DNA from 4 places in the Thioalkalivibrio sp. ALM2T genome. Region 3 is predicted to be linked to each of the others. Evidence: predicted binding sites of a transcription regulator. Region 3 holds the regulator's gene; each other region holds the start of a gene.
The links. The regulator sigma-54, encoded in region 3, starts transcription at its own class of promoters, with help from an activator protein. The targets are predictions, from matches to a motif close to TGGCANGNTNCNTGCTT.
Positions count from the first base shown of each region.

Region 1: F816_RS0106005 (nitrate regulatory protein) is a predicted target of sigma-54. The motif match lies at 1,596-1,612, and genes of this name have one in related genera.
Region 2: F816_RS0110215 (DUF4168 domain-containing protein) is a predicted target of sigma-54. The motif match lies at 2,481-2,497, and genes of this name have one in related genera.
Region 4: fliL (flagellar basal body-associated protein FliL) is a predicted target of sigma-54. The motif match lies at 1,773-1,789, and genes of this name have one in related genera.

Region 1 covers NZ_KB906558.1:275,130-279,335, forward strand. Annotated here, with positions in the region: gene F816_RS0106005 (nitrate regulatory protein) at 231-1,562, opposite strand; gene F816_RS0106010 (DsrE family protein) at 1,689-2,045, opposite strand; gene F816_RS0106015 (hypothetical protein) at 2,137-2,379, opposite strand; gene F816_RS0106020 (TMEM165/GDT1 family protein) at 2,547-3,104, shown strand; gene F816_RS0106025 (TVP38/TMEM64 family protein) at 3,039-3,791, opposite strand; gene F816_RS0106030 (replication-associated recombination protein A) at 3,801-4,206, opposite strand, start outside.
Region 2 covers NZ_KB906565.1:16,322-20,527, reverse strand. Annotated here, with positions in the region: tRNA gene F816_RS0110230 (tRNA-Gln) at 607-680, opposite strand; gene rpsI (30S ribosomal protein S9) at 721-1,113, opposite strand; gene rplM (50S ribosomal protein L13) at 1,145-1,573, opposite strand; gene F816_RS0110215 (DUF4168 domain-containing protein) at 1,811-2,326, opposite strand; gene F816_RS0110210 (sigma-54 dependent transcriptional regulator) at 2,631-4,061, opposite strand; gene F816_RS0110205 (ATP-binding protein) at 4,058-4,206, opposite strand, start outside.
Region 3 covers NZ_KB906562.1:46,167-50,372, forward strand. Annotated here, with positions in the region: gene lptA (lipopolysaccharide transport periplasmic protein LptA) at 1-280, shown strand, start outside; gene lptB (LPS export ABC transporter ATP-binding protein) at 277-1,047, shown strand; gene F816_RS0108555 (RNA polymerase factor sigma-54) at 1,136-2,620, shown strand; gene hpf (ribosome hibernation-promoting factor, HPF/YfiA family) at 2,637-2,975, shown strand; gene F816_RS0108565 (PTS sugar transporter subunit IIA) at 2,979-3,446, shown strand; gene hprK (HPr(Ser) kinase/phosphatase) at 3,495-4,206, shown strand, end outside.
Region 4 covers NZ_KB906556.1:136,850-141,055, reverse strand. Annotated here, with positions in the region: gene fliN (flagellar motor switch protein FliN) at 1-230, opposite strand, end outside; gene fliM (flagellar motor switch protein FliM) at 241-1,215, opposite strand; gene fliL (flagellar basal body-associated protein FliL) at 1,226-1,723, opposite strand; gene F816_RS0100585 (flagellar hook-length control protein FliK) at 2,034-3,119, opposite strand; gene fliJ (flagellar export protein FliJ) at 3,185-3,631, opposite strand; gene F816_RS0100575 (FliI/YscN family ATPase) at 3,628-4,206, opposite strand, start outside.

The sequences.
Region 1 (4,206 bases), on a different contig from region 3:
TACTCCTGCAGGAGGTGTGCCAATTAGCCGTTGCTAGGCGACCCTGCGGGAAACAATCGCGCCATGGCGCGGAAAAATCGGACGGTTCGCCGCATGGAGTCGAACCCTTGAGGGGTTCGAGGCCCGGATCAAACCGCTTGAGGCACCACCCTGGGGCGCATTGGAGGTGCAAGTGAACCGCATTGGTGCGTCGCGATACAGCCCCCGGCCCCTTTCCCCATGGGGCCGGACTACAGGCCCTTCCCCAGCAGGTCAGACATGGCGACGGTCGCCTCGGCCACCTCGGCCAGACGCCGGTTCTGGTTCATCGCAGTCTGGCGCAGGAGCTTGTAGGCCTGGTCCTCCGTCAGGCCGCGATGCTGGATTAGCAGTGCCTTGGCTCGCTCAATGGTCTTGCGCTCGGCCAAGGCCTGGCGCGCCGCCTGCAGCTCGTCCTCCACCGACTGCAGACGACTGGCCTGGCGTTGCACCAGGTCCATCACCGAATGTCCGACGATCGGCACATTGAGCGGGTTATCGCCGCCCACGCCGTCGGAATCCAGCCCCTCGGGCGCACCGAAGAACACCGCATACGGCACGCTGTCGCGTAACTCCGACTCGGCCAATTGCGCGATACGGTCACGCACCGCACCCAGGTCCGCGCGATCCGCCACGATGCGCGCGGAGCAGCACTCGTTCAGGTGCATCTCCAGCCGATCCTCGATCTCCTTCATCGCGTCGATACGCGCAGTCGTGCAGGCAAACCACGCCTCGGCCCGGGCCGGGGCCGGGGCCGGCTGACCATCGGCCTGGGTGCAGGCCTGACGGCGCAGGCGCTCGACCTCGGCGGCGAAGCTCGCGCCCTGTAATTGACGCCAGGCTCCGCAGGCCGATTCCGGGGCGAACTCGGAGAAGATGCGAAACGAACGTTCCTGGGCATCGATACGGTGTAACAGCGCCTGGCGCAGTTCGCCGTCAAACACGCCCTGGCCAAAGCCCGCAGCACCGATCGCGCGTTCCTGACCCGCAAGCTCCTTGCCCTGCATGAAGTTCAAAAGAGCGACCAACGCACCGGAGACCTCCGGGTCAGTAGCCGAATCCGCTGCCTCGAATACCACGGCCAGGAGCGACCGGATCAGTTCGCTGAATCCGCGCATCGCCTCCATCGGCGAAAGCGTGCGCTCGTTGACCTCCTCGCGCAGGCTGGGCAGCCCGGACAGCCCGTGCAGGGCCAATGCCATGCGCCCCAGCAACCGGCTGCGCGCGTGGGCACAGGCCCCCGGCTGTAACCAGCCATCAAGGTGTTCGCGAAAGGCCGCCGCCGTGGTGTCGGATTCGGTTCGATACTGCCCCAGCTCCTCGGCATAACGCTGGCCAGCCGAGCCGATCCAGAGGCTGGAAGCGCCGCGTTCACGCTGCAGTTGATGCACTAGGGCCCGGATGCGCCCGACCAGTTGCACGGCCTCCAGCAGGCGCTCCAGGCTCACTACCTCGCATTTGCGCGAGGCGACCAGGAAATCGCCAATGGCCTCTTCATACGAAACGCTCGGCGATAGGGTATTCGGGGGGAGATTCTGACTCATGCTCATGATCCGCGGATGCCTCGCGGAACAAACAAGCATGCAATGTGCCAGTTCGGGGCACTGGCAGGGGCGGGAGATCAGAACGAGCGGGGGATCACACCCCCGCGCGCGAGCAACGATGAACGATCAGAAGCTCATCGAGCGGTCGAAGTCGGCGACGGCCTGGACGTACTGGCCCATGCCGGCCATCTCGGCGTTCGGCAGGAAGTTGTGTTCGCCGACGTCGCGGCCCTTGGCGCAGGCCTCGCAGGCCCAGAACGGGACGCCTTCACTGACCAGTGAATCGACGATGTCCTTCATTGCCGGCATGTTGTGGCCGACGATCTTGTCGTAGACATTGCGGTTGGCGATGTTCACGGCCTCGCCCTGCAGCCAGACGGTCACGTCATGGCCCTGCTGCTTGGCCACGTTGGCGGCGATCATGCCGAGCGTCGCACGGGTGGGGTCGTCGGTACCGGCGGTGACAGCAACAATAAAGCGCATGGGGTTCTCCTGAGTGCTTGAAACGTGCTGCAACCCTAGCGGCAGGCACGGCCGGCGTCGATTTCCCACAAGCCGCGGAGAAACACTCGGATCAGGGCCTGCCCCTAACCGTAACGCTGGTCCGGTAGAGCTTGAAGGCCATCAGCAGCCAGGGGATGGCGTGCATGACCAGGTCGAGGGTGTCCCGCACCCGGGTCAGCTCGCCGGCGAGCAACCAGCGCAGCTTCTCCGCGACATGCGGCTCGGGGATCCAGGGGGCCAGGCCCAGCGTGGCCACCAGCAGGGCAAACAGCCACAGCGGTGCGCGATCGACCCAGCGTACGAAGGCTTTCATCGTGCGCATCCTACCCAAGGCCCGCGCACGGCGCAGCCCGTTCTTGCCGGCAACGGGGCCGCCTTCTACACTTTTGCCAGCTTCAGGGGGGCGCGACTCGGCAGGCCCGGGAACCCCCTGGCCTCACCACCGCGGTCCGCAGTAGCCGCCCGGTCCGGAAGACCATCATGGAAGCCCTGCTCGTCTCCACCGTCATCGTCGCCATCGCCGAGATGGGCGACAAGACCCAGCTCCTCGCGCTGCTCCTGATCTGCCGCTACCAGCAGACCTGGCCCATCATCTGGGGCATCGTGGTGGCGACCCTGGCCAATCACTTCCTCGCCGCGCTGGCCGGCGTCTGGATCGGCGCGAGCGTGCCGGACGAGTGGCTGCGCTGGGGGCTGGGGCTCGGGTTCATCGTCATGGCCGCCTGGGTGCTGGTGCCGGATAGCGAGGACGAGCTGCCAGCCCCCTCGAAACACGGCGTGTTCTGGACCACCACGGTGCTGTTCTTCCTGGTCGAGATGGGCGACAAGACGCAGGTGGCTACCGCCGCGCTGGCCGCGACCTTCGACAACCTGATCCTGGTCGTGATCGGCTCGACCATCGGCATGGTCCTGGCCAATGCGCCGGTCGTATGGCTGGGACAGCGCTTCGCCTGCCACCTGCCGCTGCGGCTGCTACGCGCGCTCGCCGCGCTGCTGTTCTTCGCCCTGGGCCTCGGAGTCCTGCTCGCCTGGGTCTGACTCCGAGCGCAGCATCTTCTGTCCCAGCCAGATGCGCCGCACCAGGCGCGGCAGCAACAGCAGCAATGCCAGCACCGCGAGCAGCGCCAGACCCAGTTGCACCCCGCTGTCGGCACCACTGGCCACCTCGCGGGTGGCATGCCCCAGCCAGGCATAGGCGAACAGGCCCGGGATCAGCGCCACCACCGTCGTTAGTGCAAACACGGGCAGCGGCAGGCGCACCAGTCCCAGGGCATAGTTGGTGGGCGCAAACGGAAACACCGGCACCAGCCGGGTCAGGGCCACCACGCGCCAGCCCTCTGCCTCTACATCCTCGCGCAGCCGGGTACTGCGCGGCCCCATGCGCGGGACCAGCCAGGGCTGCAGCCAGGTACGGGCCAGCATAAAGGCGATGACCGCCGCCACGGTGGCCGCCAGCAGACTAAGGGCGCCACCGGTGAAGGGACCGAACAAGGCCCCGCCCAGCAGGATCCAGAAGGTGCTCGGCAGCGGGAACAGGGCCAGCACGACAAACGCCAGCACGAATACCAGGTAGGCCCCAGGGCCCCAGCTGAGCAGCCAGACCTCCAGCTCGCCCAGCGGAACGCCGAGGCTGGGCCACTCGGTGGTCAACAGGATCCACGCCAGCGAGACCCCGAACAGGATCGCCGCGACCGTCAGCCAGCGCTTGTGATGTCGAATCCTCATGTCACCCCGTCAGCCCCCGTCCCCGGGGTCTTCACCGCCGCTGCCGCGCAGACGCTCCAGTCGCTCCGCCAGCGCGCGTTCGGTGCCATCCCGGCGCGGACTATAGAAGCGCGCTTCTTCCAGCCCTTCGGGCAGATAGACCTGTCCGCGCGCAAACCCGTCCGGTTCGTCGTGGTCGTAGCGATACCCGGCACCGAAGCCCTCGGCACGCATCAGCTCGGTCGGGGCATTGCGCAGGTGCAGGGGCACGCCCGCGCTGCCGCTGTCGCGGATGGCGGCCCGGGCGCCGTTCAGCGCGGCATAGGCGCTGTTGCTCTTGGGTGCGGAGGCCAATTCGATCACTGCCTGTACCAGCGCCAGATCGCCTTCCGGCCGGCCCAGACGTTCCATGGTCTGCCAGGCCGCCAGCACCCGC
Region 2 (4,206 bases), on a different contig from region 3:
GGAATTGGACGGAAAAAGGGCGGGAGAATTCCCTGCATTTCCCGATCACTGTCGAGGGATTGTAGCGGAGTCAGCGTGGGGTTGATGGGGCGTCTGCTTCCGAAGGGTGCAGGGCTGTGGAGGACGAAGATCCAAGACCGGCGGTTGATGGCGCTTGCAAGGACCCAGAAGCCGCGGGAACGTTACCCGCTTGGTGGCCAGGCTCCAAGGATGCAAGGATGCAAGGATGCAAGGATGGCAGCGTGCCCCATTGAGGGGCACGCTGCCATGGCTCTGGGGGACCAGGATGATTCGGCGGCTACGCCGCCTCACCCTTCGGGCTGCACACGCTGCGCGCGTGCAGTGCTTCGCTGCGCTTCGCCGAACCTTCCAGGTTCGAACCCTGGCCGCTCAAATATCCATAGAAAAAGGCCCCACAAGGGGGCCCTTCTAGAAACGACTGGGGGACCAGGATGATTCGGCGGCTACGCCGCCTCACCCTTCGGGCTGCACACGCTGCGCGTGTGCAGTGCTTCGCTGCGCTTCGCCGAACCTTCCAGGTTCGAACCCTGGACTCGCTCAAATATCCATAGAAAAAGGCCCCACAAGGGGGCCTTCTTCCATGGATGGCTGGGGGACCAGGATTCGAACCTGGGTTGGCGGAGTCAGAGTCCGCAGTCCTACCGCTAGACGATCCCCCAGTAAACCGGGTCGGGTGCAGCCCGCAACTCGACGCGAATTTTAGCGCTTCGAGTACTGGGTTGCACGACGGGCCTTGCGCAGGCCGATCTTCTTGCGCTCCACCTCGCGGGCATCGCGGGTCAGGTGACCACCACGACGCAGCGACGGGCGCATGTCTTCGTTGTACTGCACCAAGGCGCGGGCAATGCCCAGACGGATCGCGCCGGCCTGGCCGTTGCCGCCACCGCCTTCAACGGTCGCGATCACGTCGAAGTTGCCGGTCGACTCGGTCGCCTCCAGCGGCTGGCGTACCACCATGCGCGAGGTCTTGCGGCCGAAGAAGTCGTCCAGCGGCTTCTCGTTAACCGTGATGTTGCCCGTGCCGGGACGCAGGAAGACGCGCGCCGAGGCGGTCTTGCGGCGGCCGGTGCCGTAATACTGATTGATAGCCATTCGGATCGATTCCCTTGCTGATTCTGGCGGCTCAGACTTCGAGCGGCTGCGGCTGCTGGGCCGTGTGCCGGTGTTCGGTACCGGCGTAGACCTTGAGCTTCTTGAACATGGCCCGGCCAAGCGGGTTGCGCGGCAGCATGCCCTTGACGGCAAGCTCCAGCACCTTCTCCGGATGACGCTCGATCATCTGGGTGAAGTTGGCTTCCTTGATACCACCCGGGTAACCGGAATGGTGGAAGTACTTCTTGTCCATGGCCTTGTTGCCGGAGACGCGGATCTTCTCCGCGTTGATCACGACGATGTAGTCACCGGTATCGACATGCGGCGTGTACACGGGCTTGTGCTTCCCGCGCAGGCGATGTGCGATTTCCGTGGCGAGTCGACCGAGGGTCTTGCCGTCGGCGTCGACGAGAAACCAGTCGCGTTCGACTTCGGCCGGCTTGGCGCTAATGGTACTCATGATGTTCGATGCTCCGAGGTCGGGGCGATTCAGAAAGCGCGCAAGAATAACGCTTCCCTCCGCCCAGTTCAAGCTACATGGACAATTCCCGAGACGCGAAGGCGTCTACCCTCCTGGGAATCACGGATCAATGTGCACATTCGCGTTCATGCCCCCGGGCACAAACAAGGGGCCGACCCGAAGGCCGGCCCCTGCAGACTCCCGGGCGCAATGCCCGGGGAGGTCTTGCGCTGCCCGTTACAGCTGGGCTTCAGCGCGCTCCTGGACTTCCTGCATCAACTCGGGGTCATTCTGCAGGGCCATGGCCACTTCGTTGTATTCCTCGACACTCATGCCCGAGTCTTCAACCGCATTGACCATTTCGTCCTGTGCTTCCTGCTGCATGGACTGGGCCTCGGTTTCGTCCTCGGCACTCTGCAAGCGGTCGGCGAAGTCTTCGCGCACTTCCTGCACCGCAACGAAGGCAGAGACGAAGGTGTCGATGTCTTCCTCGCTCAGATCCACCTCGGGGGCTTCCTGCATCGGGGCGCCACCCTGGGCCGCGCCACCCTGGGCACCACCCTGCGGCGGCTGACCGCCCTGAGCACCACCACCGGCGCCGCCTTCCTGAGCCGGCGGCTGGCCGCCCTGGGCACCGCCCATGTCGCCACCACCGGCGCCACCTTCGGCACCGCCATACTGGGCGGAGGCTGCACCACCCACGGCAAACAGGGAAGTCAGGGCCATCGCGAGCATCGTCTTGCGCATATTCATCATGTTGCTCCTTTTACCTTTGGATCGTTCGGATCTCGGCGCGAGAGGGGCCACGACTCAAGGTCGACCTTCCGCACGCCCGATTTCGTTGCAACCGTGTGAGGAGGAATGGGCCATCACTGCGGTTCCGATTCCTCGATTGCTGCCCAAGGAGGAGCAGGCATCGTGCCAACATCAGGAAAGGATAAACAAAACAAATTGAAACAGTAGCTTATAAGTTCGTTATCCCGGAGGCACCGGGGCACGCCCCAGCGGTAAACCGGGTCAGAATGACACATGAGTCAGGTCGACCCGGGTCAGGATGTCACGATGGGTCGGATTCCCCGAGTTTGCGGTACAGCGTCTTGCGGCCGATGCCGAGGATCCGGGCCGCCCGCTGCTTGTTGCCTTCCACATGCCTTAGCACCCGCCGGATATAGTCGCGTTCACGTTCCTCCAGCGTTGGCCACTGACTATCGTCGTCCACCCCCGGAACAGGCGCCGGCCCGTCCTGGCGGTCGCCCGCGGCCCCGCCGGGGCTCTTCTCGGGGGGCACCTGGAATACGCGCTCGGGCAGATCGCGGGTCTCGATCACCTCGCCCGCAGCCAGGGTGGCAGCGCGCTCCATGAGGCTCGCGAGTTCGCGCACGTTCCCGGGGAATGGATAACGTACCAGCGCGCGCAGGGCCTCGGGGCTCAGGCGCCGCTCGGGCAGTCCGCGCGCCAGGGCCTGCTGACGCAGGAATTGCAAAGCCAGGCGTTCGATGTCATCGCCGCGTTCGCGCAAAGGCGGGATCTCGATGCGGAAGGTCTCCAGGCGATAGTAGAGATCCTCGCGGAAGCGCCCGTCGGCAATATGCGCCCGCAGGTCCTGATGCGTGGCCGCGACGATACGCACATCGGTCGCGATCTCCTCGTTGGCGCCCACCGGGCGCACGCGACCGTCCTGCAGAAGACGCAACAGCTTGCTCTGCATGGCCACCGGCATCTCGGCGATCTCGTCCAGGAACAGGGTCCCGCCGTCCGCCTCGGTAAACAGGCCGCGCCGAGCCCCCTTGGCCCCGCTGAACGCACCCGCCACGTGCCCCAGCAACTCCGACTCCAGCAGGGCCTCGGGGATGCCCGCGCAATTGATCGCCACGAACGACCCATGGGCCCGCTCACTTTCCGCGTGCAGCGCCCGCGCGACCAGCTCCTTGCCGGTCCCGGACTCCCCGGTAATCAGGACGCTGCCATCGGCGACTGCGATCCGCCGGATCAGGTCGAACAACTGCAGCATGGCCGGACTGCGCCCCTGCATGCCGTGAAAGCCATCGGCCTGCGCCAAGACCTCGCGATACCGACGCACCTCGTCCTTGAGGCGACGCGCCTCGGTCACCCGGTCGGCGGCCAGGCGCAGGTGATCCAGGTCCACCGGCTTGGTCAGGAAATCGTCGGCGCCGGCCTTCAGCGCCGCCACCGCCTGGTCGATGGTTCCGAAACCGGTGAGCATGATGAACCCGGGGGTCGGCACCTGGGCGCGGGCGTCCTGCAGCACCTGGAAGCCATCTGCGCCCGGCAGGCGCAGGTCGCTCACCACCAGGCTGAAGGACTCTTGCGCGAGTACCTGCGCGGCATCCTCGGCACTGCCCACCGCCGTGACCGCGTAGCCGGCCTCGGTCAGCTCTTCGTTCAAGAGTTCGCGATGCCCGCGATCGTCCTCCACGACCAGGACCGACTCCGGGGGCATTGCGGGGACTTGTGCCTTGCTGCTCATCGAAGCGAATCCTCCTGGGCGCCCGCGGCCACGGGCAGATCCACAACAAAACGGGTCTCCCCCGCGACACTGCGATCCAGCATCACCGTACCTCCGTGGTCCTCCAGCGCCACCTGCACCACCGCCAGCCCGAGCCCGGTCCCCT
Region 3 (4,206 bases):
CCGCCCCTACGAAATGGAGGCCCACGGCGAGCCGGCACGCCTGGAATCACCCGATCCGGAAACCGGAGAGATGCGCATTGCCACCGCCCTGCGCATCGACTACCTGCTGAATGAAGACCTCATGATCCTCACCGACCAGGCCCATGTGATCACCACCAGCGAGGAGGCGCGCGGCAAGCGCATCACCTACGACCTGACGACCGACGTAATCGAGGCCGAACGCGGCGAAGGCGCCAGCGAGCGCGTGCGCATCACCATCCAGCCGCGCGACGACGAATGAACGCAGTCGCTCCCAGCCCATCCGCCACACCGGCACAAACCAACGACCGCCTGATCGGACGCGAGCTGACCAAGCGCTACGGCCAGCGCACGGTGCTGGACCAAGTGGACGTCGACCTCGCACCCGGCGAGGTGGTCGGCCTGCTGGGCCCGAACGGGGCCGGCAAGACCACCTGCTTCTACAGCCTGGTCGGGCTGATCCGCCCCAATGCCGGGCGCATCACCCTGGGCGAGCGCGATATCACCCGCGCCCCCATCCACGTGCGCGCGCGCGCCGGCCTCGGCTACCTACCGCAGGAGGCCTCGATCTTCCGCCGCCTGAGCGTGTGGGACAACCTGCAGGCCGTGCTGGAACTGCGCCCCGGACTCGATCGCCACGAGCGCCGCCGCATTGGCGACGCCCTGATCGAGGAGTTTCAGCTCGAGACCGTGCGCCACAGCCCGGGCATCGCGCTGTCCGGCGGCGAACGGCGCCGCGCCGAGATCGCCCGCGCCCTCGCCGGGGATCCGCGCTTCATCTGTCTGGACGAACCCTTTGCGGGGGTGGATCCGATCTCGGTCGGCGATATCCAGGACGTGATTCGGCATCTCGCCCAGCGCGGCATCGGCGTACTGATCTCCGATCACAACGTGCGCGAGACCCTCGGCATCTGCCACAGGGCCTATATTCTAAGCGAAGGCCGCCTGCTGGCCGCCGGGACACCGGACGAGCTGCTGGCCGATCCCCAGGTGCGCCGGGTCTATCTCGGCGAGAACTTCCGCCTGTGAAAGCGCCCCACATGCGGCCCGGTCGGTGCACAAACCACAAGGCAGGCTTTAAGATTCCACCAATGCCCACCCTCGCCCCGCATACCCGATGCTGAAACCCGGCCTGAATCTGCAGCTGGGTCAGACGCTGACCATGACGCCGCAACTGCAGCAGGCGATCCGCCTGTTGCAGCTGTCCACGCTCGAGCTCCAAGTGGAGATCCAGCAGGCGCTGGAGAGTAATCCCATGCTCGAACAGGTCGAGGACGAAGAGTCCGAGGCCGATACCGAGCGTCTGAACCAGGACGGCGAGCTGGTGGAAGGCGATCGCATGGAGGCCACCACTACCAGCGATGACGTAATCCCCGAGGAACTGACGACCGACAGCCGCTGGGACGACATCTACGAGCCGGCCCCGACACCCAACAAGGGCGTGGATGACCGCGACCCGCTGGAAAACACCAGCGACGACGACGGTGAGGGCCTGCAGGATCACCTGCTGTGGCAGCTGCACCTGAGCCATCTGACACCCCGCGACCAGCGCATCGGGGCAGCCCTGATCGACGCCATCAGCCCCGACGGCTATCTCGAGGGCGACCTCGACACCCTGGCCGAGACCATCAGCCGCGGCGAGGATGAAACCGTCGGCGTCGACGAGGTCGAGGCAGTCCTCCACTGGATTCAGCAGTGCGACCCGCTGGGGGTCGGTGCGCGCAACCTGCGGGAGTGCCTGGAGATCCAGCTACGCGAACTGGCCCCGGACGCCCCGGCCCGCGAGGCCGCACGGGCGATCCTGGAACACGGCATGGACAGCCTGGGCAAGCGCGACTACAAGGCCCTGCAGCGCCAGTCCGGCGTACGCGACCCGGACGAACTGGCCCGCGCGCTGGATCTGATCCGCACCCTGAACCCGCGCCCGGGCGCGCAGATCAGTTCCGCCACCTCGGAATACGTAGTCCCGGATGTCTATGTGCGCCATAGCGCCGAGGGCTGGCGCGTGGAGCTGAATCCGGAGATCGCACCGCGCATCCGTATCAACGATCTCTACGCCGGCATGGTGCGCCAGGTCTCGGATGCCCGCGACAGCGCCTTTATGCGTGATCAGCTGCAGGAGGCACGCTGGTTCCTGAAGAGCCTGCACAGCCGCAACGACACCCTGCTGCGGGTCGCCGAGGCGATCGTCCACCGCCAGCAGGGCTTTCTCGAGCATGGCGACGTCGCGATGCAGCCTCTGATCCTGCGCGACATTGCCGAGACCCTGGAGATGCACGAATCGACCATCTCGCGGGTGACCACGCAGAAATACATGCATACCCCGCGCGGGGTCTTCGAGTTCAAGTATTTCTTCTCCAGCCATGTCGGCACGAACGATGGCGGCGAGTGTTCCGCCACCGCCATCCGTGCCATGATTCGCGAATTGATTGGCGACGAACCCCCGAACAAGCCGCTCAGCGATGCCCGGCTCGCCCAGGTCCTGTCGGACCGGGGCATCAACGTAGCGCGCCGCACCGTGGCCAAGTACCGCGAGGCGATGCACATCCCTTCATCCAGCGAACGCCGGCAGATGGCCTCGATGCCCACCGGCAGCAAGTAACCAAGGAGTCCTGACCATGCAGATCAACCTGACCGGCCACCACGTGGACATCACCGACGCCCTGCGCGACTACGTCAACGAGAAATTCGCGAAGCTGGAGCGCCACTTCGACAAGGTCATCGACGTCCACGTCGTGCTGACCCACGAGAAGACCCGGAATCAGCACAACCAGGCCGAAGCGAATCTCCAGGTCAGCGGCAATCACATCCACGCCGAGGCCTCTCACGAGGACATGTACGCCGCGATCGACGCGCTGATCGACAAAGTCGACCGTCAGCTGATCAAGCACAAGGAAAAGGTCAAGGACCACCACCGCGCCGAAGGTGCCCAGCGCAACCGCGAGCAGGCCTCCTGATCCATGACGATTGCCGAGTTGATCACCTCCGAGCGCATTGGCCTGCAACCCGAGTGCTCCAGCCAGAAACGGGCCCTGGAGGCTCTGGCGGACCTCCTCGCCGGCGGAGGTGACGGCACGGGACCGGGGAGTAACGCGATCTTCGAGGCCCTGTCCGCACGCGAAAAACTCGGATCCACCGGTCTCGGCCATGGGGTTGCGATTCCCCATGGCCGCCTGGCCGATCTCGAGGCGCCGCGCGTGGCCGTGCTGCGCCTGGAAAAGGGCGTCGACTTCGACGCCATGGATCACGAGCCGGTCGATATCCTGATCGCACTGCTGGTCCCGGAGGCCGCCACCGGCGACCACCTCGACCTGCTGGCCCAACTCGCCCGCGGCCTGTCGCAGCCAGACACCATCGGAGCGCTGCGCCGGGCCGGGGATGCGGCGGCCCTGGAACAGGAACTCGTGCGCCGCTTCAGCGAGGACTAAGCTCGTGGAACCCGCCTCCAGCCGCGATTCCGACGCGCAGCGTCTGCCATGAACGAGGCGCTGGGAGAAGGCGGGATCGCCCGCGACATCAACGTGGAGAGCCTGATCCAGGCCATGGGAAACCGCCTGGATCTTCGCTTTGTACACGGCGAACATGCAGCACCCGACCGCAAGCTGGTCGGCGACGACGGGGACGACCTGCCACTGGCTGGCCATCTCAACCTGATCCGGCCCAACCGCATCCAGATCATCGGCGACTTCGAGGCCCGCTATATCTCCAGTCTCAGCGCCACCCAGTGCAACGACCTGATCCTGGAGATGGCCCGCACCGGGACCACCGCGGTGATCTTCGCCGAGGACACCTGTCCGTTCTCGGAGATGCCCGACGCCCCACAGGAGGCGCTGCCGCTGATCCTGTGCTCCAGCACCAGCAGTCACGAGATCATCTCGCTGCTGCGCTATTTCCTGCAGCAGCGCCTGGCCCATTTCGAGGTGCGCCACGGCGTGTTCATGGAGATCCTCGGGATCGGGGTGCTGATCAGCGGCGCCTCCAGCGTCGGCAAGAGCGAAGTCGCGCTGGAATTGATCTCGCGCGGGCATCGCCTGATCGCCGACGATGCCCCCGAGTTCGCGCGCATTGCGCCCGACATCGTGCGCGGCCATTGCCCGGCCCTGCTCCAGGACCTGCTCGAGGTGCGCGGTCTTGGGGTGCTCAACATCCGCGCCATGTACGGCGATTCCGCGATCAAGGGCGGCAAGT
Region 4 (4,206 bases), on a different contig from region 3:
GCGTCATCACCTCCCCCCGCAGCAGCCCCGCCTTGCGCGGCGTTCAGCAACTCATCGGGATCAGCCGCGTCTTCGCCGTCGTCATCCTTCTGCTCGGCCAGGGCTGCCGCCCACTCATCCGCCAGCGCCTGGTCATCGCTACCGCCTTCGGTGTCGGTCATGGTTTCGGCGCCCGCGGTATCTTCATCCACGGCCGGGGTGTCCTGCTTGGGATCGTCGGTGTCAGCCATGCTGCGCCCTCTATCGTTTGAGAATGCGTTCCGAAACCTGGATCGCATTCATGCCATTGGATACGCCGAACTTCCCGCGGAACATCGGGATGTCTTCGACCTGCAAGGTGATCTTCTCGGGGAGGTCCACCGGGATGATGTCGCCCGGCTGGATATCCAGCAGCTCGCGCACGGTGACCTCGGTCTCCGCCAGCATGGAGCTGATCTCGACCTCGGCGGTCTGGATCTCCTCCTGCAGCGCGTGCATCCAGCGTTGGTCCACATCGGAGCGATCCGACTGGATCCCGGTATCCAGCTGTTCGCGGATCGGCTCGATCATCGAGTACGGCAGGGTCACGTGCAGATTGCCGCCGCCCCCGTCGAGCTCGATGTGGAACTCGCTGATAACGACGATCTCGGTCGGCGAGACGATGTTCGCGAACTGCGGATTGACCTCGGAGTTCAGGAACTCGAACTTGAGCTCCATCACCGGCTGCCAGGCCTTCTGCATATCCTCGAAGGCCCCCTCCAGCACGCCGTGGACGACCTTCATCTCCATTGGGGTGAAGTCTCGTCCCTCGATGCGGGTGTAGTAGCGTCCGTCGCCACCGAAAAAGTTGTCGACCAGGATGAACACCAGCTTGGGATCGAACACGAACAAGCCGGTGCCATGCAGCGGATGCGCCCGCACCAGATTCAGGCTGGTGGGGACAAACAGCGAGTGCATGTATTCGGAGAACTTGGTGATACGGGTGCCGACCACCGAGATCTCGGCCGAGCGGCGCAGTACATTGAACAGACGGACCCGGAGCTGACGCGCAAAGCGCTCGTTGATCATCTCCAGCGTGGGCATGCGCCCACGGACGATGCGATCCTGCGTGGCAAAGTTGAATTCCCGCGCCTCACCGTCACTCGGATACGGGTCTTCGGTCTCGACGTCGCCCTCGTCCACACCATGCAGGAGGGCATCGATCTCGTCCTGGCTGAGGATATCCGTCTGCGCCATAACGGGGCTCCTACTGCATCACCAGTTCGTTGAACAACACGGCCTCGACCGCGTCCGGCGCATCCCGCGAGCGCAGAATCTCGCGGATTGCTTCCTTCAGCTCCTCCGCCAGCGATTCCTTGCCATCACGCGTATTCAGATCCTCGTAACGCTGTTCCGCCAGGAGGCCCAGGATGTCGTTGCGGATCGCCGGCATATGCCGCTCGAACGCCTCGATCACTGGCGCCTCGTGGGTCACCAGGCTCACCTCGGCACGTAGATACCGGATGCGGCCCGGCGCTTCGATGTTGACGGTCATCGGCTCCAGGCTGGTGTAGAAGCGCTCGGGGGGGCCTTCCACCACCTGTTCGGCAGCCTCGTCGCCCGCAACCAGGAAGAACCAGGCCGCAGCGGCCCCGGCGCCCACCAGCAGAATCACGATCAGCAGCAGCACAAGCAGCTTGCCCATGCCGCCCTTCTTCGGGGTGCCGCCTTCTTCGTCGTCCAGATTGACTTCCTTCTTCGCCATGTCGCACCCGCTGTCCGGTAAACCGAGGATTTGATCTCGGAAAAGACCTTAGCAAGGCAGATGCCAGCATTGGCTTTCTATCGCTTTATCCGATAGTTAGCGACCAGCACTGGAGGGGGAGGAGGGACACTTCGGGGGAAGGAACGGGCGATAACGTCAAGAATCGGCCGCCCGCCGCGCGGGAAAGACGGATTCTTGGCGGCACTCATGGAAGATCGCTACCACAGCGAAAGGGGCCCGATGGGGCAGGTCCCGGATACCGCCGGCCGCCCATCGGATATCGCAAGAACGAGCCCGCGCCGGGCTCGCCTCAGGCAAACAGATCCAGTCGCCGATTCAGCATCGAGAGCGTGCTGCCCCCATTCTCGTTGTCTTCGGCCTCGTCCAGCTCCGAAGCGGTCCCGGCGGCTGCCTGGCGCTCATCCTGCTCGGCCTGCTCCTCGGCCGCCTGGTCGGAAACGGTGGCGTCCTCGAGCATCAGTCCGCTCTCGGCGAGGCTGTCGCGCAAGCGCGGCATGGCCGCCTCCAGCACCTCGCGGGTCACCGGATTGGCACTGATGAACTGGATGCTTGTGCGGTCACCATCGACCAGCACCCGAATATCCAGACTGCCCAACTGTGGGGGATGCAGCTTGAGCTCGGTTCGCCCACCCTGTGCCTGGGCGAGCATGCGCACCTGATCGGCCAGCTCGCGGGCCCCATTGGGCTGCTGCAGGAGCCGGGTCAGGTCCAGTCGCGGCAACGCGCGTGCAGCGTCCGCCCCTTCGGCCTGGCCACCGGCGAGAGCCGGCAAGGCGCCCCCCAGGGGATCGGTACGCCCCCGACGCGACTCGTCCCCGCCCTGAGTCATCCACTGGGCGAGGACATCGAGCACGCCGTCCCGCGACAGCCCGCCCTGCGCGCCCAACAGTTCGGGCTTCAATGCGGCCAGGCCATCGCGCCCGCCTGCCGCCTGGCTGGCCTCGACAAACAGGCGCATGACAGCTGCAGGCAGGGGCTTGACCGGCAACGCCTGGCCCTCGGCACCCCCGCGGCCAGAGGCGCCCGCTTCGCCACGGGCCGCGTCCATACGCCCCGGTTCCTGCACTCCCGCCATCAGGCTGGCGATCGGCAAGCCCTTGCCACCCGGCTCGTCGCCTGCGGCGAAACCCTGCCCGTCGAGTAGATCCTGCAACCGCGCCAGCATGGCTTCCAGATCGAGCCCTTCCATCTCGTCCCCGGGCACGCCCAGGTTCGCCAGCAAGGCCTCCATCTGCGGCTCCAGAACCGCGAGGAACCCCTCGCCGTCCTTCCCTTTCAGCCCCTTCAGGCCGTCCAGGTCCTGCAGCGATGCCTCGCCGCCCAGCAATTGCAGCAGCGGCAGCATGCCCTGACCGGTGTTCTGTGTCGCGATCATCTCCGAATCCTCGGTGTGCCGGGCGGATCCCCGGGCCCTTGCCCTAATCGATAGTCACGGTCCATTCAAGAACCTTGCCAACGCGACGCTTCCTCGCGCGCATGAGCCTGCCGCGTGGCCCACATATCCTGTTCGGTCTGCTGGCGCCGGGCGCCGTGTTGCGCCGTCTCGGCCTTCCGGCGTTGCAGCAGCTTTTCCAGCGACAGGCTGTTGCGGTGCCGTTCCAGCCACTCCTGGCGCGCGGTCTCCACCTGCGACTCCGCCGCCTGAATGCGCAGGTCCTGTTGCTCCAGCGCCGAGCGCAACTGGTCGCGCATGCCGGCCAACCATTTGAGGGCGTTGGCATCATCCGGCAGGGTCGCCTGCAGATACTCGCGCTGATAGGTTTCCAGGCGCTCGCGCTGACCGGCAATGCCATCCAGTTGCTGCAGACGTTCACCCAGCTGGCGGGTGGCCTCGCTCTCCTCGACCCGGCGCAGGCGCAACAGTCGTTCCAGGCGCTTCGGGTTCATGCCGCCCCGCCAACCAGCGCCAGCAGGTCATCCCGCGCCCGGTCAAAGCCGATGGCCTCTTCGCGGCCCTGCGCCAGATACGCCTCCAGGCGCTCATGCATCGCCACTGCCTCGTCCAGGTGCGGGTCGGCCCCCTTGCGATAGGCCCCGACCGCGATCAGATCGCGGTTCTGCATATAGGTGGCGGAGAGGCCGCGGAAGCGTCGCGCCGCCCGCTCGTGTTCCGGCGAGATCAGCGAGGACATTACGCGCGAGACCGACGCACCGACGTCGATCGCCGGGTAGCGCCCGGTCTCTGCTACCTCGCGCGACAGCACGACATGGCCGTCCAGGATCGCGCGCGCGGCGTCCACGATCGGATCGTTCTGGTCATCGCCCTCGGCGAGCACGGTATAGAAGGCGGTAATCGAGCCGCCCCCTACGTCGCCGTTGCCAGCGCGCTCCACCAGTTGCGGCAGGCGCGCAAATACCGATGCCGCATACCCCTTGGAGGCCGGCGGCTCGCCGATCGCCATCGCGATCTCGCGGGCGCCCTGGGCAAAGCGGGTCAGAGAGTCCATTAACAACAGGACGTG